DNA from 4 places in the Desulfosporosinus sp. Tol-M2 genome. Region 2 is predicted to be linked to each of the others. Evidence: riboswitches for the same ligand, from Rfam matches in the RefSeq annotation. Region 2 holds a riboswitch; each other region holds the start of a gene.

Region 1 (4,988 bases), on a different contig from region 2:
ATTTCATTGATCCCGGCATCAACAACTATCGCACCCGCTTTGACCATATCCTTTTTGATCAATTTTGCGCGTCCTACGGCGACAATCAAAATATCAGCCTGACTGGTAAAAGCCCCTAAGTCGGGTGTTTGGGAGTGACAAATAGTCACAGTAGCATTGTGTTTCAAGATCAGAAAAACAAGGGGTTTACCGACAGTTTCTCCCCGCCCGACGATGACAACATGTTTTCCCGCAATCTCAACCCCACAACGCAGCAGTAATTCCATACAGCTTTGCGGGGTTGCTGGGAAAAGCCCGTCCTGGCCGCTTAAAATATACCCCCGATTGAGCGGATGAACCCCATCGACGTCCTTGTCCGGACGTACTGCGGCCATGATCTTTTCTTTGCGTATTCCCTTAGGCAGGGGAAGTTCAATCATAATGCCATGAACTTCCGTGTCCTGGTTCAGACCTTCAATCCGCTCTAAAACTTCGGTTTCGAGAGAATCTGCCGACATTACGAAGAGTTCGAAGGCCATGCCTATACCCTCACAAGCCTTCTGCTTTGAGTGGGCATAAACGACTGAAGCCGGGTCATCTCCGACTAAAATCACCGCGAGTTTTGGCTGTAACCCTTTATTTTTCCACTGGGTAATTTCCTCACGAATTTCTTCCTTGAGAACCTTGGCTACCGCTTTACCATCCAATAACTGAGCCAATTGACTCAATCCTCACTTCGCTTTAAGATACTGATCAATACCACTGGCAGCCTTTTTACCGGCTCCCATCGCCAAAATAACGGTAGCCGCTCCGGTAACTATATCTCCGCCCGCAAAAACTCCCGGCTTAGAAGTCATTAACGTTTCTGCGTCAGCAACAATGTTACCCCGTTTGCTCAAATCCAATCCCGGAGTAGACGTTGTCACCAAAGGATTCGGTCCTTGCCCAATCGCCACGACTACCGTATCCATCGGAATCTCGATTTCTGATCCTGGAATAGCAAGCGGAGAACGTCGTCCGGAAGCGTCCGGCTCTCCAAGTTCATAGCGCAAACAAGTTAGGCTTTTAACCCACCCACGCTCATCTCCCGCGATGGAAACGGGACTGGTTAAGAGATGAAAATGGATCCCCTCTTCTTCCGCATGCTCCAGCTCTTCATTCCTTGCCGGCATCTCGGCGCGAGAACGTCGGTAGATAATAGAAACATTTTCAGCGCCTAAACGTAAGGCGGTGCGCGCAGAATCCATAGCGACGTTTCCCGCACCGAGAACCGCTACATTTTTCCCTACCTTAACCGGGGTTGCATAGTCAGGGAACTTGTAACCCTTCATCAAATTAGTCCGGGTTAAAAATTCGTTCGCGGAATATACCCCATTAAGGTTTTCTCCAGGGATATCCATAAAGTAGGGCAGTCCGGCACCTGTACCGATAAACACGGCCTCGTATCCGTTACCCAGCAGTTCATCCACGGAAGTAATTTTGCCGACCACTTGATTCGTGAGAATTTCAACCCCCATTTGTTTCAGGTTGGCTATCTCCGTCTGCACAATTTCCTTCGGCAAACGGAACTGCGGAATCCCGTACATCAAAACGCCCCCGGCAACGTGCAGCGCTTCAAATATCGTCACTCCATGCCCAGCTTTTGCCAAATCACCGGCACACGCCAATCCGGAAGGTCCTCCCCCGATAATAGCGACACGTTTACCGGTCGGTACCGGTTTCTCAAACGTAGATTCGCCAAATTTCATATCATAGTCGGCTACAAAACGCTCTAACCTGCCGATAGCCACGGGCTCCCCTTTTTTTCCCAGAATACATTTTATTTCGCATTGATTTTCCTGGGGACAAACCCGACCACAAACGGCGGGCAAGGAATTCTTAATTTTCAGGACCTTGCCGGCTTCCAGAAAATCCTCTTCCGTAATCTTTTCAATAAACTCCGGAATGAGAACTCCGACAGGACATCCCGTAATGCATAAAGGTTTCTTACAGCGTAAACAGCGCTTTGCTTCTTCCACAGCCGTTTCCTGTGTATAGCCCAGGGCTACTTCATCGAAGTTATGCGCCCTGACCTGAGGCTCTTGACAGGGCATTTCATGACGAGGGATGATCACTTTCCTGGTCTTCTCAACATTCTCCGCCATTAGTGATGCCCTCCTTCGCGGTCACATTCCAGCCGAGCCTTAGCCCGATTCTCTTCGTCCCTATAAAAGGTTAAACGTTGCATAGCTAAATCAAAATCCACTAGATGTCCATCGAATTCCGGTCCATCCACACAGGCAAATTTGGTTTCATTGCCTACACTAACCCGACAAGCACCACACATTCCAGTCCCGTCAACCATAATTGGATTCATGCTGACAATCGTTTTGATGCCCTTTGGCCGGGTATAATTCACAACTGCTCGCATCATGACCATGGGGCCAATTGCCCAAATCACCTTAACCTGATGTCCTTGGTCTAAAACCTGAGCCAGCCCGTCTGTCACAAACCCTTTAACACCCCTACTGCCATCGTCCGTGGCAATCACAACTTCGTTACTCACGGCACGCATTTCTTCTTCTAAAATCAAAAGATCCGCACTCCGTGAACCTAAGACGGAAATCACATAATTCCCGGCAGCTTTTAAAGCCCGGGCAATCGGATAAATGGGGGCATTTCCCAGACCTCCTCCGACGCACACAACCGTACCATAATTTTCAATTTCGGATGCAACACCTAACGGACCCACGAAATCCTGAAACTTATCCCCCTCATTCATGTGCGTAATGAGGGCTGAAGAATATCCCACATCTTGCACAACAAGCGTGATGGTCCCTTTTTCTCGATCAAAGTCCATGACTGTAAGCGGAATGCGTTCACCCAACTCATCTACCCGCACAATAACAAATTGTCCAGGCTCAACTTTGGCCGCCACAGCCGGTGCGTCAACTTCCAGCAAGACAATTGTCGGTGCCAGTAGTCTTTTTTTAACTACGTCATACATTTAACTTCTCCCCTATATCTTGATAATTTTGACTCAACAAGGGAAAACCTAAGCTCTCTTTTTAAGATAACCTTAGGTCGCAAAAAAACATAACAAAAAGTCATCTCATATTTCTCCTTCTCAACACGGAAGGCCCTATCATTTCTAATAGAACCCATTGGCCGATTATCATATGCAATGCACCCAGACAAGTCAGCTTGGAGAAAATATAACACTTGTTTTATTATAGATTACATTTTTCGTAATAGCAATAAAATCTTGTCGCATTTAATCCCTTGGGATCAGAAATTGTAACTGAAGATTATCTGTGAATTAATAAAAGAGCCCATACAATTACTTGCCTATAGGCTCTTTTCGTTCTAGTTTCGAAATCCTAGCGACTATACCGTCAAGAATTCCGTTTACGAACTTTGCCGATTCCTCGCCCCCAAAGCGCTTTGCTAATTCGATCGCTTCATTTAGACTGACTCGTCCTGGAATGTCCGGACAGAAAAGAACCTCATACGTTGCTAAACGCATCACATTCCGATCCACGTTCGCCATACGGCTAATGGTCCAATCCTGAGCAAATGAAGTAATCATATTATCTATTTCAACCAGATGTGCTATCGTTCCGTCGACTAATTCCTGAGCAAACTTTCTACTGGCCTCGGGGACTACAAATTCCGTTGCCCAATGTTGAACTTCCTCGGATGTAATCAGCGGTTCTTTCGTCAGGTCCCTTTGAAAAAGCACTTGCAGGGCTGTTTCACGGGCTAATCTTCGACTCAAGGAAATTCCTCCTAGTACTTTTTCAAGTTTTTTTCTAACCAAGTTGTAATAAATTTATAATCATCCTGGCGTTTTCCTAACACAAATCCCAGAATAGCAAACAAGGCCAAGACCAGTGTGCGCCAAAAGCCAAGAGTCACCATTAGCAAACCCAGAACTAAACCTATTGACGTTCCGATGAATTTGCCCGGATGATTGTCAATGACCCATACTAAAAACCTGGAGATTTTCTCTCCAATTTTCGACCAGAACTCACTCATCGGACGCGTGTCAAATGGGCCTTATCCAAACTTAGCACCAGCACTTTCACCTCTGTTACCATAATTCCTGTATAAAGTTCGACATCCGCCTTGACCTTTGCTTGAAGTTCTTCGGACGTTATTGGAATTCGTTCGCCCTGCTCAAATTGGCAAGAGACCATTATCTGAAGACCAGTTTCCCGTTCTCTAAGGTTCGATTTAACATGCAACACACCCGGCAGCGCCATTGCACTTCGCGCAATAATCTCCTGCAGGGCATCCTGAGAAATTCGGACATTTCCCCCTTTGGAAGACGTTTGAAACGTACGAACCGAACTTCTGCGCGGACGCACAAACAAAAGTAATCCCAGTAAGAGCAAAACAGCAGCCACAATAATACTTTCCCATGGGTTTGATTTTAACCACTCCAGCCCTTGAGCAAGTATAACATAAGGAAGCTCCCACCCTGTGGCCATGGCTAATATCCAAAGAGCACCCAGGATTAGGGTGAGTCCTAAAGCATAGGCCAACATTTGTCGTCCCCTCTTTCAGAAACCCCCCCTGGCATATCCAGGGGGGGACCACTCTACTTCAGAAGAAATTCTTCTTCTTTGATTTTGGTTTCCGGTATCGATTTGAAGTTTACCCCTTGCACATGAACATTTGCTTCTACGACCATGAGCCCAGTCATTCTTTCAATGGCTTCCTTCACCGCTTCCTGCACGTATAAAGCGACCTCAGGAATTGATACGCCATACTCCACCACAATAAAAAGATCTACGGCAACCTCATGTTCGCCAACTTCAACCTTGACCCCTTTAGACAGGTTTTTATTTCTCCCTAACATGTGCGCAAGATCTCCAACCAGACCCCCGCTCATGCTAACTACTCCCCCGACTTCAGAAGCTGCTAATCCGGCAATAACTTCAACTACTTCATCAGCAATCCGAATAGAACCGAGGGAATTTTCCGTTCCCAAGCTTTCCATATCTCTTCACCTCCATATCGATGTT
Region 2 (4,988 bases):
CGTCGCATTCATTGCGGGACGGTTCTTCGGGAAGTAGCTACACCCGTAGTCATTTTCCTGGGTAGCGTTTTCGCCAAACCAGGCTTTTAGCAGGGCTACCAGATGTTTTTCATAAAACGACCCATTGCGCACCAGATAATCACGTATAGTCTTATCCGTATGATTAGGATACGGCAAATAGCCCGGTAGGATGTGATAAAGGTTGGCCATATCGGTCGAACCCTGAACATTCGGTTCGCCGCGCAGGGCATTGATCCCGCCGCCGGCTTTGCCACTATTACCCAACAACAATTGAATGATGGCATAGGCCCGAATGCCTTGCGTACCCGTGGTATGCTGGGTCATGCCCATCGCATAGAGAATAGTGCCCGGTTTCCCTTTAGAAAAGGCGTCGGCGATTTCTTTAATTTTCGCGGCCGGGATCCCGGAGATTTTTTCGGCTGTTTCCAGGGTATAGCGGGCATAGTGAGCTTTGAGCTTAGCAAATACGCTATCCGGGTCCTCCAGACTGTCCGCTTTCAGGGGTTTTTTATCCGGCCCAAGTTGGTAACCCCAGCTCGCGGTAGCATACTTCTTTGTTGTAGGGTCAAAACCGGAGAAGAGGCCATCTTCTAATTTATAATCTTTACTGACCTTAAACAGAGCATTAGTGTAATTAAGAACATATTTCTCATCGTATAATTTCTTTTCAATAATATAATTAATAATAGCGCCCAGATAGGCAATATCCGTTCCCGGACGGATTTGGGCAAAGATGTCGGCTTTGGTAGCCGTCAGAGTAAAGCGTGGATCGACGACGATTACTTTAGCGCCTTTTTCTTTTGCCCGAAGAATCCACCTCATGGCAATCGGATGATTTTCAGCGCAGTTGCTTCCCGCAATTAAAAAGACCTCGGCATTATTCATATCTGACCATGAATTGGTCATCGCCCCACGACCAAAGGCAGGGGCCAACCCGGTTACGGAGGAAGCATGGCATTGCCTGGCCTGGTGGTCATGATGCGGGGTCCCGATTACCCGGCAGAATTTCGTAAATAGGTACGACTCTTCATTGTCCACTTCGGCAGAACCAAGAAAGGCGATTCCGTCCGCACGGTTAACCGGCAGCATTTCCTTTAGTCCGGTTTTCGCATTGACCACCTCATCAGCGGCTTTCCAAGTAGCCTCCCGGACTTCTTTGGTTTTCTTGGCGACGCGGTCCAGCGCCTCTTCCCAGGAGATGTCTTCCCAATGATCCGCCCCGGGAGCACGCCGTTTCGGCTTAGTCACCCGATCCGGCGAGTAGGCGACATGTGATAAGCTTGCCCCCTTGGGACACAGCACTCCCTCGCTGACCGGATGATCCGGGTCACCTTCCAAATGAACTAACTTACCCTCTTTCACATACAAAAGCGTCCCACAGCCACCGGCGCAAAAATGGCAGATGCTCGGGACCTTTTTGGTTCCTTCCAGTTTCAACGCATACCCTTTGGCCTCCGCAACGGCCGGGTCAAAACCCAGACCAGTGGCCAAGGCTGCAATGGAAAGCCCTGAGAGTTTAAGGAACCCACGACGAGAAACATCCATCTCTTCTTCCTCCCCTAAAAATGTTTTCTTAAACACGCCATGACCAATCCCATGAATTTACTTCTTGATCAAAGCATGATCAGAACTTTGTATCTAGACATAAGCGACGCTCCTTACACTTCAATCATTCCTTTTCTATTTACATGAAAAAATAAAAAAACTCCTATCTTAATTAGGAGGGTAAAGTTCATTGCCATGCTAAATTAGGGCATTGGTTACATCAAAAATACGCGCTCTCTCCCCCTACTCAGAAACAACTTACGGCACCATTATTAAAGACACCTCTCATTACCGGCGCATAAATGATGCGGGCAATGCAAATTGTCTTCTCAGTGCCATTGACTCCTTTCCAATATAAGGGAGATAAACCCGTTTCCGGATTTACCGTGTCGGCATAACAGCCAAGTCGGCTAATTCCCCGTAGCCGCAGCTTTAGGTGAAGTAGCTTGGGAGCTAAGTTTTAAAAAATTATTAAATTTCAGCAACGTTGTAACGCTGTTGCTAAAAAGTCTAAGGGTTGGCAAATTAGGGTTCAACAACGACGAATAAAGGCAGGAATGTAGTACAGCCAAATCAATGATTCGCCAACAAGCAAGTCGGATGAAGCATTAAAGCATAGATGAACTCATCCGCCAAAGCTCCAAAGAGAATCGGTGAAGAAAGGCCGCATCAACTTCAGGTCTTCATTTGCGCCACTGTAAATAGAAACTCTATGAACCGCCGGTTCATGTAAGTTAACTCACATGCAACGGGTTATAATTTGCTTAAACCTTGTACTTGATAGCACTTTCTCACCTCCCTCAACGCCGACTTGATGCCGACAGTATTTCAACGAAGCTGCACTTCTAACGCCGCTCGGTTTTGATATTGCCGGAGGATATGCTTGGCGGATAATTATATCCTCATAAACTGTTACTTCAACACAAGTATATATTATATATAATGTCTTTGTAATGTTAGTGTATCACTTTTATGTGTTCTTGTCACTAGCACATTTTGGTCACCAATGAAGAAATTTATAGAATCCTTTGAAATTGAAAAAATAGAGTAGGGGCAATTACTCGGGTCTTTGACAGTTACATAAATACAGATATCCCTAAAAGCCTTGTTTTCAGAGGCCACTGAAAAAGTCAAAGAAGCCATTGCCTTAAAAGCAGAGGCTTCTTATCACGAAAAATGGGATAATATAGAGTAAAAAACAACTTAAAGAGGGTTTGGGGAATGTTGAGGACATACAATCAGATGAAATTATCCGAATATAGGAATCTATACGATGTAGTGGTGCTACTTCGGATCCGTAAAGTTGATTGACAACTGCTGTGTAAGGGAATATGGCGTACCGGATCAACCGCATTCCTATATGACATCCGCGCCTGCGGATAATTATCTTTCATTTGGGCTATAGACAAAGTCGTTGACGATTTCTTTTGTCAACATGCTCCCTTCAAAGCTGTTGCTGTAATAAATAATGTAAGGGATTGCCCGTTAAGGTAACTAACCACCTTTACTCAGCCTCAGCATCCCATTCAGAAAAGTTTCAATTTGCTCACGGGTGGAAAAATAACTTAAACTAATCCTGCAGGTTCCCTGATGCAAAGTACCAATGGTCCGATGCGCCAGAGGAGCGCAATGGAGGCCGGAACGGGTGACAATACCAAAATTATTCTCCAAAAGAAAACCCAGTTCGCCGCATTCCAGACCGGCCAGATTTAGAGACAAAACAGCGGTCCGCTGTCGGTTGTCCACAGGGCCATGAATTGTCACTCCCTGAATTTGCCTTAACCCGTCAACCATCCTGTCCATCAGTTCCAGCTCATGATTTCGAATAGCTGCCAGACCTTTTCTCATGATAAAACTGACGCCTGCTCCTAAACCGGCAATTCCCGGTGTATTGGGAGTGCCGCTCTCATACTTATCCGGGGAAAAATCAGGCTGTACCATTTCCTCGGAAAAGGAGCCGGTACCTCCCTCGAGCAGTGAATCAATGTCCAAACCGGGCCGAATATAGAATCCGCCCGTACCTTGCGGACCGAACAGGCTTTTATGCCCGGTAAAGGTCAGAACATCAATATTTTGTTCTCCAATATCAAGCGGGATTATCCCGGCGCTTTGGGCCGAATCCACCATAAATACTGCGCCCTTATTCCTGCAGAGCTGCCCTACTTCCCGGACAGGCATAATCGTGCCTGTCACATTGGAGGCTGCGGTCAGACAAACCATGCAGGTATTCGTACGCCAGGCTTTCTCCACCTCATACGGGTCCAGACTGCCGTCGGCAGCACAGTCCGCGATGGATATTTCCACTCCGGAATTTTTTAACTTACTGAGCGGCCGTACCACAGCGTTATGCTCCATCGAACTGATAATAATATGATCCCCCGGCTTCAGATATCCTTTGAGCACCGTGTTGATCGCCTCTGTGATATTCTTGGTAAAAATCAGGCGCGAAACATCCGTGAAATGAAAGAGCGCGGCCAACGCTTCCCTGGTATCCAGCAGCACCCCTCCGGCTTCCAGCGTTTTACTGCTGCTGCCCCGGTACGGACTGCCGCCCAGTCGACGGTTGTAATGATCAATCATCTGATAAACAATCTCCGGTTTTGGCCAGGATGTAGCTGCATTATCTAAATAGATCAGCTCTTTCATTTCACACTCCTATTCTCAAGGGAACTTGCTATTTGCTCAATATACATAAACCCTTCCCCTTGCCCAAAGCCCAAACAGCAATTCAACAGGTCTTGTTCCACACCGCCGTCTTGCGTTGAATCCTGACAATACCCCCTGTTTTGATGTTGCTTCCCGCAAGAATCTTTTCCACCTGCGCCACATTTTCCTCACTGACCAGCAGCGAGATGCCGCAAAAACTGCTGGCTTCACGGGGAGTCGGTGAAATACTGCACTTTACCTGAGCCTCTTTTAATTTCCGGTGCAGGCGAAGACCTTCCTGATGATTGGGAAAGAGTACGTAGTAATCATAAATTTCCGCCATGATTCATTCAACCTACCTGTTACCTATTGTTCCTATTGTTTCAAGATTTCCAGAAAAGCCTGCACTCTGGTGCGCAGCTGTTCCATGTCCTGTTCGCTGTAATCTGTTTCCAAATGTATATTGGGGACGCCCGCTTTATTTAAAGCTTGTTGGACCAGATACCCTTCCGTGGAATAAAGGCCGCAGAACTGCAGGCTGCAATCAATCACCCCGTCCACCTTATATTCTTTCACCAAACGCAGGAGATCGTCGATCCGTCCGGTATTAGGCGTAAAGCAGGCACAGTTGGTCTTCATGTAGCGCGCGGCCAAGGCTTTGATTTGTTCATCCAAAGTTTTACCGCTTTCATCAACCAGATTTTCAAAATAACGCGTGCCGGTGCAGAGTTCCTCGACTACCACCACAGCGCCGCTGGTTTCAAGAATATGGTGCA
Region 3 (4,988 bases), on a different contig from region 2:
TAAGATCTGTGTCCAGTATATAACTAAAAGGGTAGAAGTGTAAATATTGAATGTTTTATAAAATATTTGGATTTTTCTCTTGGGGAAATTGGCTTGCTATGTTGTCAGAATTTCCCAAAGTGACAGGGAAAGTCTGATGTGGTACATTTAAGGCAGAATAGTTGGTCGTAAATAAAAATCAAACAGGATTAGGGTGGAGAGTTATAAAACATCAAGATGTGATTAGCTACACTGCACCCCTTTGACAGTACTGTGCACTCGCCATGCAGTTCCTTCGGGTAAAGGAATTTTATTACTGAGAAATATTCTAGTTCCTAATACTTATAAAGAAAAGAGAACGGATACCGATGCGAACGGGGTACCCGTAACCGTTGGGGGGAACGGGTTTAACCCGTTTTTGTCTGTTGAATACGAGGGGGTCTTCAAAAATTACTAATTCACTGCAGAACTCCGGGAAACAACTTCCAAAGTTGAAGGCGACGGGTATTTTGCTAGCAGGCGGAAAAAGCTCGCGAATGAAAAAAGATAAGGCCTTCCTGGAACTGGAAGGAAGACCCTTAGTGGAGCAGAGTCTAGCTGTTTTGCAAACCGTGTTTACAGAAGTTTTAATTAGCAGCAACAAGCCTGAACTGTATGTAGGCTACGAAGTACAGGTTATTCTAGATGAGATTCCTGGTCGAGGTCCTTTAGAAGGACTTTATCAGGGTTTAAAAGCGGCTACTTATGATGAGGTTTTTTTTGTAGCCTGTGATATGCCGTTTCTAAGTGTTGAGCTTATCCGGTTTTTGGCGACGTGGATTTCGGAGTATGATGTTGTTGTTCCGCAGCTTCAAGATGGCTTCCATCCGTTACATGCCTTTTACCATCGACGTTGTATTCCCATAATCCAAAATAATCTCGAGGCGGGTCACTTCAAGATTATTGATTTTTACCCAACTTGTTCTGTACGGTATGTGAAAGAAAAAGAACTTCAAGCCTTCTCTGATTTGAGCAAAGTCTTTTATAACGTCAACACACCAGACGAATGGTCGGCGATCATTAAGGTTAATCCGAATTGACAAAATGTATTAGGTAGTGAGAAAAAAGAATAATGCAATATATCGCGAATTACCTCTATATAAAGAAAAAGGAATTTAACTGAAAAAAATTAAATATTTTGTCATTGCTCCAAAGCTGGTTTACCTAAAGCAGAAGCTATGGTGACCAGACAAGTGCTTAAAGGCACTCGGGTATTATGGGAAACTGTAATATCTCCTGCTGGAAAGGAGTCTGTCGACAGGTGGATTGAATCCTCCGGTTGTTTACAGACCGCGGGTTTTTTTATTTCAACTGGTTAAGTTTTTTACCAAATTTAATCTTGAAAAGAGGATTTTTATGCTGGATCAATTTCAAAGAAAAATCGAATATCTGAGAATATCAGTGACAGATCGCTGTAATCTACGCTGTATATACTGTATGCCAGTTGAAGGAGTGCAGTGGATGCCGCATGATTCTATTCTTTCCTTTGAAGAAATTCTTCGACTAATGAGGATCAGTACGCAATTAGGGTTTCGTCGCTTTCGTATCACAGGGGGAGAACCCTTAGTACGTAAAGGAATTTTGGACTTTCTGCGGGAGGGCGCCATAATTCCAGGGGTCGAGGACTTCATGATAACTACCAATGGATTGTTACTCCCGAAAATGGCCTTCGATTTAAAAGCAGCAGGCGTTCAGCGAGTGAACATCAGCTTGGATACTATGGACTCAGAGCGTTTTCGAGCTATCACTCGTGTGGGAGAGGTTTCCAGTGTAATTCAGGGAGTCTTTCGCTCGCTTGAGGCTGGCCTAGATCCGGTAAAAATCAATGTCGTGGTCGTCCGGGGGGTTAATACGGACGAGTTGCCGAACTTTTTGAAGTTAGCAAAACAATATCCGCTCCATGTCCGTTTCATCGAACTGATGCCAATTGGCATTAGTTCTAAGCAACGGGCTGATTTTGTTCCAATTCAAGAAATGAAAGAGCTCTTAGGACTAAAAGAGAACATTCTAACTCAGGGGATCTTGGGTGGGGGACCGGCAGAGTATGTTCAACCAAGGGGTTTTAAGGGTAGCATTGGCTTTATTAGCGCCATGAGTCGTCATTTTTGCGATACATGCAATCGTGTACGCTTAACGGCGGATGGAAAATTGCGCCCTTGCTTGCATAGCAAAAATGAAGTGAGTCTGCGTGATGCCCTACGAAATGGAACCTCGGACGAAATTTTAAGGGATCTTTTTGCCCAAGCAGTTTGGCATAAACCCGCAAAGCATCATATGAATGACGAAGCATTGCAAGGTCAACGTGTCATGTCTCAGATTGGAGGGTAAAAAGTGGATTTAACCCATTTTGATGAAGAAGGGCGCGCCCGAATGGTTGATGTCAGCGATAAGGCTGAAACGGCCCGTATGGCAGTTGCTCGAGGGAGAATTACGATGAAAGCAGAGACTTTTGAGCGCATTCGCTCTGGGCTAATCGCCAAAGGCGACGTTTTGGCGGTGGCTCAAGTTGCGGGGATTATGGCGGCAAAGCAGACATCCCAGATAATTCCTATGTGTCATCCGCTCCTGATCACAGGGGCTAAGCTTAGGTTTAACTTAGTGGAACCCGGTGAGGTAAATATTGAAGCGATAGTAAAAGTCAATGGAAAAACCGGGATTGAAATGGAAGCCCTGACGGCGGTCAGTGTTGCAGCGTTAACGATCTACGATATGTGTAAAGCAATAGATAAAACAATGACAATTGGGGATATCTATCTAGTTGAAAAGCAAGGGGGAAAAAGCGGACATTATAGAAGTTCGAAGTTCGAAGTGCATGATTCGTAGTCCGAATTTTGAAAATTGCGTCAGTCCTTGGATAAGTTCTGCTAACATTTACAAAGCTATGTTTCATAAACCAAGTTTTTTTTATTCGATGACCACTGATGAGATGAAAGGGTGAGATTTTATATAATGGGTAAAATAATTGCGGTTTGTACGAGTGAAAAAAAAGGAATGCGCAAAAAGAATGTAGGCGAAGGAATTTTGAAAGTCAACTTTGGTCTGGAAGGAGATGCGCATGGTGGAGATTGGCATCGTATGGTCAGCTTGCTGGCGATGGAAAGTATCAAGAAGATGACGGATAAAGGGTTGGATGTTGGGCCAGGGGACTTTGCGGAGAATCTGACAACGGAAGGACTGGAATTATTCATCCTTCCCGTGGGAACAAAACTTAAGATAGGGGAAACCAGTATCGGAGAAGTCACTCAAATTGGTAAAGAATGCCATACGAAATGTGCAATCTTCTATCAGGCTGGGGACTGTGTCATGCCAAGAGAAGGAATTTTTATCCGGTTGTTGGAAGGCGGAGTGGTCCGAGTCGGGGACAGCATCGAGGTGATAGCTTAATGCTTCGCGTAGGAGTCATCACGGCTAGTGACAAAGGGTCGCGTGGAGAAAGGGAGGATCTCTCCGGGCCAACGCTTATTAAGCTTGTTCAAGACATTGGCGGGGAGGTTGTGGAGTATGTAGTGCTCCCGGATGAGCAAATGTTACTTGCTGAAAAAATGTGCCAATGGGCGGATGAACTTAGTCTGGATTTGATTTTAACGACCGGCGGGACAGGTTTTGCAATGCGTGATGTTACGCCTGAGGCCACCTTATCCGTCTCGGATCGTTTGGTACCCGGCATTGCAGAAGTGATGCGGATGGAAAGCTTAAAGGTGACAAGTAAGGCTATGCTAAGCAGGGCAGTAGCCGTCCTTCGTAAACAAACGCTGATTATTAATATGCCGGGTAGTCCCAAGGCGGCGCGCGAATGTTTTAACGCAATTGCCCCAGCCCTTTCTCATGGAATTCAAATCCTCAAAGGGGAAGCCGGAGAGTGTGCGACAACAGTCAAATGATAGTCACTAATGCTTTAAGAGATTGGTAGCTAATCTACCAATCTCTTTTTGTACTATCAGACCCCCATGCCGCTGCGCGGCACCACTGATGAATGAAAACAGGTTGTTTTCAGGGCAGAAAGTATAAGTTTCGGGTAAGCATAAGTGCAACTAGGCAGCCGCCTTCGCTAAGGCTAGGCGCCAGCCAAGTTTTCTTTATACTAGTCGGGACTTACCTATAATCAGTATTACCGTGCTTGTCACCTCTGTCCATGGTCTTGTGTATAATAGGGTAGACATATGGCTTGGGAGGTGAATTTCGTGAAAGCCATTGCGTTTGTCGATTACGAAAACATTTGGACGGGATTATTAGAGAGGGGTTATGACTTAACGCCGGAACAGTTGGCACGGTTTTTGCAATTTTATACAATACAAAACAATATCGACTTATTGGCCATCTATCTTTACGCCAACTTTGATCGGGAAGAGTTTTTGCGAACACAAACGATGTTTGAGAAAACGAATGTCTTTACGCGTCATGTCTTTGGGAAAAATAATTATGCCAGTACGGGACTTCGCCGTAATGCAGCAGATTTGGAATTAATGCTTGAGGCTCAGGAAATCTTGCTGACACGAGAGTCTACGTTTGACATGTTTTTGTTGCTTACGGGGGACGGTGACTTTCTTTCACTACTCAGAAAAGTCCGGGCTTGGGGGAAAGAAGTAAAAGTGATCGGGGTAGCAGGAAGTATTCATCATGCGCTACACCCTTATTGTAAGGGGGAGGATCTTTTACAGTGGTTCCTTCATGAACAGCCTGAAACAGAGTATTATCCGGAGCGGGATTTGGAACAAGGGATCCGGATCCTGGGAGATCTACAGACTCGCTTGCCCTACGTTGCATCAACTAAGGCGAGAGCTGCTTTAACGGAGCTTCTGGGACGATCTATTATGCAAGTTAAAGAGTTCATTCGGTATACGTTAAAAGAAACTATACTCCTTGAGAAGGAGCACCCCGATCCGAATCTCAAAATTGGTAAAACAAAAATATACCTTCTCAATCTAGAGAATACCTTGGTTTTGGAAGCGTTAGGATCCATGCGTGAAGAA
Region 4 (4,988 bases), on a different contig from region 2:
GGGGAGAGCCCCGGATTAGACCGCCTTTTCCACCGGTCGTGGGACTGTGGGGCAAACCAACTATCGTGAACAATGTTGAGACATTCGCCAATATACCGGTAATCCTTGAGAAGGGTTCCGCTTGGTTCGCCGCGATTGGCGCACCTTCCTATCCAGGCACTAAAGTAGTAACCCTAACCGGCGACGTCAATAATAAAACTTTCTTTGAAGTTCCTACCGATACGACGATCAAAGAAGTAATTTTCCAATTCGGCGGCGGCATTGCGGCCGGTAAAGAATTTAAGGCTGTTCAAATCGGAGGTACCTCCGGGGCATTTATCCCCGCTTCCCAACTGGACACCCAAATCAGCTTTGATGCCATGGTTGCTATTGGGGCAGTTCTTGGCTCCGGAGCAGTATTTGTGCTGGATGCAAGCCGGGATCTGGTAGATGTAACTGCCCGGATCTCTAAATTCTTTGCAGATGAATCCTGTGGCAAATGCGCTCCCTGTCGAGAGGGTACGATGCGCATGCATGATTTAATGAATAAGATTAATGACGGTAAAGGGGCCTCTGCAGATGTAGCTCTGCTGGGTAAACTGGGTCGGGTAATGTCCTATTCTTGTTTCTGTGGTCTGGGACAAGTTGCTCCCGCACCGGTACTGAGTACCATCAAACATTTTTCCGCCGATTATAACGCTAAGCTGATGTAGGAAGGAGTGAAAAAAATGCTAAACATTACTGTTGACGGAATCAAAGTTTCCGTTCCTGATGGCTCAACCATCCTGCAGGCAGCTAAAGAGGCCGGTGTAAGTGTTCCTACACTGTGCTATCACCCTGACCAGTCCGTAAAGGCTAATTGCAGGGTATGCGTATGTGAAGTCGAAGGCAGCAATCTTCTCCAAGCAGCCTGTTCACAGCCAGTCATGGAAGGAATGGTAATCAAGACCAAAACTCCCAAAGTTATCGAAGCCCGGAAAACAATTTTGGAGCTGATTCTGGCTAATCATCCCCAGGATTGCTTAAATTGTATCCGCAATGAAAATTGTGAATTACAAAGCCTGGCAGCCGAATACTGCATCCGGGATAACCCGTTTGAGTTGAAGGTCAGAGGACTCGGTAAAGACTTTTCTACCCCTTCCCTGTTCCGGGATCCTGACAAATGCGTACTCTGCCGTCGTTGTATTGAAGCCTGTTCCGTTATCCAGACCGTTAATGCCCTGGGGATCGAGAATCGCGGCAATGATGCCATAGTAGTTCCCACTCTGGGCAAAGATTTGCTCGACAGCCCTTGTATCATGTGCGGTCAGTGCATCCATGCCTGTCCGGTAGGAGCTATCGGTGAAGTCGAAGAGATCGACAAATTGCTGGCGGCTATAGCCGATCCTGATACTGTCGTTGTTACCCAGATTGCCCCGGCCGTGCGCTTGGCGTTAGGTGAAGAAATTGGAATGAATACCGGCGATCTGCCCATGGAAGTCTTTGTGGCCGGTCTGAAGCAGATTGGGTTCGACCATGTGCTGCATACCAACTTCACCGCTGACCTGACAATCCTGGAAGAAGGTAACGAACTTCTTAGCCGTCTGAAAAATAGCGGAACCCTCCCCATGTTTACCTCCTGCAGCCCCGGCTGGATTAATTTCTGTGAAACTTATTATCCCGACCTGCTGGACAACCTGTCTACCTGTAAATCACCCCAGCAGATGTTCGGTTCCCTGGCTAAGACCTACTGGGCGGACAAAATGGGAATTCCCGCGCAGAAGATCTTCTCGGTATCCATTATGCCCTGTGTAGCCAAGAAGTTTGAGGCGTCCCGCCCAGAAATGAACAGCAGTGGATTCCGGGATGTTGATATCGTGCTGACCACGCGGGAAGTTGGCCGCCTGTTCCGGATGAGCGGTATTGACTTTACGAAGCTGGCGCCCGCTCCCTTCTCCCCCTGGATGGGCGAATATACCGGCGCTGCCGTTATATTTGGAGCCACCGGCGGGGTTATGGAAGCTGCCCTGCGCACAGTTTACGAAGTAGTGATGGGAGAAACTCTTCCGGACGTTAACTTTACCGTAACCCGTGGTTTTGAAGGAATTAAGGAAGCTGCGGTTGATCTCAAAGGGACAGTGGTAAAAGTAGCTATTGCGCATGGCCTTGGCAATGCCAGAAAACTCATGGATCAGGTTCGACGCGGCGAATCCCCTTATCACTTCATTGAAATCATGGCCTGCCCGGGTGGCTGCATCGGCGGCGGCGGACAACCGATAACCAAAGCCAATGCCAAACGTGTCCAGCGGATTGATGCTATCTATGTCGAAGACGAAGCAATGGAGGTTCGGAAGTCACATTTGAATACGGAAGTAGCCAAGCTTTATGAAGACTTCCTGATTGAACCCCTGGGACACAAATCTCATGAGTTATTGCATACGCACTACCACGCTAAGAACAAAAAGTTCCTGTAACTGATGTTTGGGTTTGCAGAAAGGTCCATGCGGCTGCTCTGCAAGCACTCTAACTTATAAATTTTACCCTGATAACAAGGTTATTGCTGAGTTAAAGGGGTCATCATCTTAAAAATCATGATATTTTGACCGCTTACTCTATTATTTCAGGGTAAGCGTTTTTTCAGTTAATCTACGAAAGGCAATTCGTATAAATCAGTTTTTCTTTGACTGTGAGTCATAATGTTCTTGCAAGTTAATCTCAATAAAGCTATAATCAGTTATAGGTTGTTTATGCATGTTTACTAAGGATTACCTATGTTTATGGCACGTTTATCGCACACAAAAACTTAATTAATCCTATCTCCGAGCCGGATCAACCTAATGAGTAATCTATGGTAACCGGCCAGGGCTTAAAGCCCTCGGGGTGTACCTGGAAACGGGTATGCCTTCACTATTGAAAAGGAGGTGACCAGGCCAGTTAGGCTTTTTTGGCGTGGCTTCACTTTCTGTAGGTGGAGTCTTTTCTATTTATATTTATGATTCACAAAACTTAATTAATCCTATCTCCGAGCCGGATCAACCTAATGAGTAATCTATGGTAACCGGCCAGGGCTTAAAGCCCTCGGGGTGTACCTGGAAACGGGTATGCCTTCACTATTGAAAAGGAGGTGACCAGGCCAGTTAGGCTTTTTTTGGCATGGCTTCACTTTCTGAAGGTGGAGTCTTTTCTATTATGAGCTGATTGATGCAGGTAATGTATGTGAATAAATTGGTGAAGGTACTTGGTGTATAAGGATACACTTATACATAAATATAAGTGTGGTTATAATAAGATTTAATCGCTTTTTTCAAATTACCAAGAGAATGCTTTCTAAATTATGTTTTTAGGAGGGTGAATAGTGAATTCTGTAGCAGCTGAAGGTATTATAAGTGTTACTGCCCTATGCAAGTCCTGTGATCACTGTACTCCAATATGTCCTACGGGTGCCATAACCGGAAAACTTGGCGAACAACATCATATTGATCAAAAAAAATGCATCAATTGCGGGCAGTGCCTGATTAACTGCCCATCCGGAATAATCAAAGACCAGAGTATGATCGCAGAAATAAAGGCAGCTTTAACTGATCCGAAAAAATTTGTAGTAGTTCAAACTGCGCCGGCAGTCAGGGTAGCTTTAGGTGAAGAATTTGGCAAGGAGCCGGGGTATAATGCCAAAGGTAAAATGTTTGCTTCTTTAAGAAAATTAGGTTTTGATAAAGTCTACGACACGGAATTTACTGCGGACTTAACAATTATGGAAGAAGGCACTGAGTTAATTAATCGGGTATTTAAAGCAGTAGGACAACCCGGTTACGAAGAAAGCGGTCCCTTACCCCAATTTACGAGTTGTTGTCCAGCCTGGATTAAATATGCAGAGGATAATTATCCTAAAATCCTTCCTCATTTGTCAACGGCCAAATCTCCCCAGCAGATGTTTGGAGCATTAGCCAAGACATATTTACCCCAAAAACTGAACATCGATCCTGCCGACGTTTATTCTGTTTCTGTCATGCCTTGTACGGCTAAAAAATATGAGTGCAACCGGCCGGAAATGATCAGCAGCGGCCACCAGGATGTGGATGCGGTAATAACGACTCGCGAACTGGCCCAGATGATTAAGGACGTAGGGATAGATTTTAATATCCTGGTAGATGAACAAGCAGATTCTTTTATCGGTCAATCCACCGGTGCGGCTACGATTTTTGGTGTGACCGGAGGTGTGATGGAAGCGGCGCTGCGTACCGCTTATGAGTTATTGAGTGGGCAAACTTTGGATAAAATTGAATTAAAAGCTGTACGCGGACTGGCTCCGGTTCGAGAAGCTACAGTTCCGGTGCCAATCAAAGCTTTGGGGAATACAGTTTTCCCGGTGAAAGTTGCCATAATAACCGGAACTAAACATGTAGGCCAGGTAATTGAAGATGTATTGGCAGGAAAACTCGACTATCATTTTATCGAAGTTATGAATTGCCCGGGTGGGTGTATTAACGGTGGTGGGCAACCGATCCGGCGGGATGCCTAATAAAAATAAAAAGGAGAAATAACGATGACATTATTTCATGAAAAAGAAGGCATAAACAGGCGGCAGTTTCTAAAAGGAACAGTCGCGTTGGCAGTGGTTGCAGCCTTTTCCGGTCTGTTTATGAAACTGGGGTTCAGCAGCGCCAAAACCAGTACTGATTATATTGCCCAAAGATCAGCCGGGTTATATTCCTTGGATGAAAAGATGACCATTCGTAAGTCGCACCTGAATCCTGAAGTTCAGCAATTATACAAGGAATTCTTATCACCGGGAGAAGTAAAACCGCTGAGCAGCAAGTCTCATCATTTGCTGCATACGCGCTACGGCAAGGATATTCCCGCATTAATTGAGGAGCTGAATCATCCAAAAGAAGATGTAAAAGCTGTATCATAAAAAGAGATAAGAAGATATGAAATGTTGGAAAGGAGAGGCTATAAATGAGTAAGGAAATTGTCAAAGGCAAAGCCTTAAAGCATGGTACGCAGACCCGGACGATGCATTGGATACACTT

Evidence for each region. Region 2 has a riboswitch for molybdenum cofactor ahead of AC6I5A_RS06410 (molybdopterin-dependent oxidoreductase). Riboswitches for the same ligand answer to the same signal wherever they lie in the genome.
Region 1: linked by a shared signal. The riboswitch ahead of AC6I5A_RS14395 (sulfide/dihydroorotate dehydrogenase-like FAD/NAD-binding protein) and the one ahead of AC6I5A_RS06410 (molybdopterin-dependent oxidoreductase) in region 2 are both predicted to bind molybdenum cofactor.
Region 3: linked by a shared signal. The riboswitch ahead of moaA (GTP 3',8-cyclase MoaA) and the one ahead of AC6I5A_RS06410 (molybdopterin-dependent oxidoreductase) in region 2 are both predicted to bind molybdenum cofactor.
Region 4: linked by a shared signal. The riboswitch ahead of AC6I5A_RS09005 ([FeFe] hydrogenase, group A) and the one ahead of AC6I5A_RS06410 (molybdopterin-dependent oxidoreductase) in region 2 are both predicted to bind molybdenum cofactor.

Annotation. Positions count from the first base shown of each region.
Region 1 covers NZ_JCAIJG010000201.1:24,546-29,533, reverse strand. Annotated here, with positions in the region: gene AC6I5A_RS14405 (bifunctional 5,10-methylenetetrahydrofolate dehydrogenase/5,10-methenyltetrahydrofolate cyclohydrolase) at 1-698, opposite strand, end outside; gene gltA (NADPH-dependent glutamate synthase) at 711-2,123, opposite strand; gene AC6I5A_RS14395 (sulfide/dihydroorotate dehydrogenase-like FAD/NAD-binding protein) at 2,123-2,965, opposite strand; molybdenum cofactor riboswitch at 3,063-3,180, opposite strand; gene nusB (transcription antitermination factor NusB) at 3,299-3,736, opposite strand; gene AC6I5A_RS14385 (DUF2273 domain-containing protein) at 3,748-3,996, opposite strand; gene amaP (alkaline shock response membrane anchor protein AmaP) at 3,993-4,508, opposite strand; gene AC6I5A_RS14375 (Asp23/Gls24 family envelope stress response protein) at 4,562-4,963, opposite strand.
Region 2 covers NZ_JCAIJG010000086.1:2,390-7,377, reverse strand. Annotated here, with positions in the region: partial or broken gene AC6I5A_RS06410 (molybdopterin-dependent oxidoreductase) at 1-1,566, opposite strand, end outside; molybdenum cofactor riboswitch at 1,893-2,031, opposite strand; gene AC6I5A_RS06405 (aminotransferase class V-fold PLP-dependent enzyme) at 3,061-4,212, opposite strand; gene AC6I5A_RS06400 (putative Se/S carrier protein) at 4,295-4,555, opposite strand; gene AC6I5A_RS06395 (double-cubane-cluster-containing anaerobic reductase) at 4,588-4,988, opposite strand, start outside.
Region 3 covers NZ_JCAIJG010000157.1:1,377-6,364, reverse strand. Annotated here, with positions in the region: gene mobA (molybdenum cofactor guanylyltransferase) at 471-1,058, shown strand; molybdenum cofactor riboswitch at 1,154-1,284, shown strand; gene moaA (GTP 3',8-cyclase MoaA) at 1,375-2,346, shown strand; gene moaC (cyclic pyranopterin monophosphate synthase MoaC) at 2,350-2,841, shown strand; gene AC6I5A_RS12080 (MOSC domain-containing protein) at 2,968-3,402, shown strand; gene AC6I5A_RS12075 (MogA/MoaB family molybdenum cofactor biosynthesis protein) at 3,402-3,899, shown strand; gene AC6I5A_RS12070 (NYN domain-containing protein) at 4,200-4,988, shown strand, end outside.
Region 4 covers NZ_JCAIJG010000118.1:25,859-30,846, forward strand. Annotated here, with positions in the region: gene AC6I5A_RS08995 (complex I 51 kDa subunit family protein) at 1-692, shown strand, start outside; gene AC6I5A_RS09000 (NADH-dependent [FeFe] hydrogenase, group A6) at 708-2,432, shown strand; molybdenum cofactor riboswitch at 2,764-2,895, shown strand; molybdenum cofactor riboswitch at 2,967-3,098, shown strand; gene AC6I5A_RS09005 ([FeFe] hydrogenase, group A) at 3,314-4,477, shown strand; gene AC6I5A_RS09010 (iron hydrogenase small subunit) at 4,502-4,870, shown strand; gene AC6I5A_RS09015 (formate dehydrogenase subunit gamma) at 4,915-4,988, shown strand, end outside.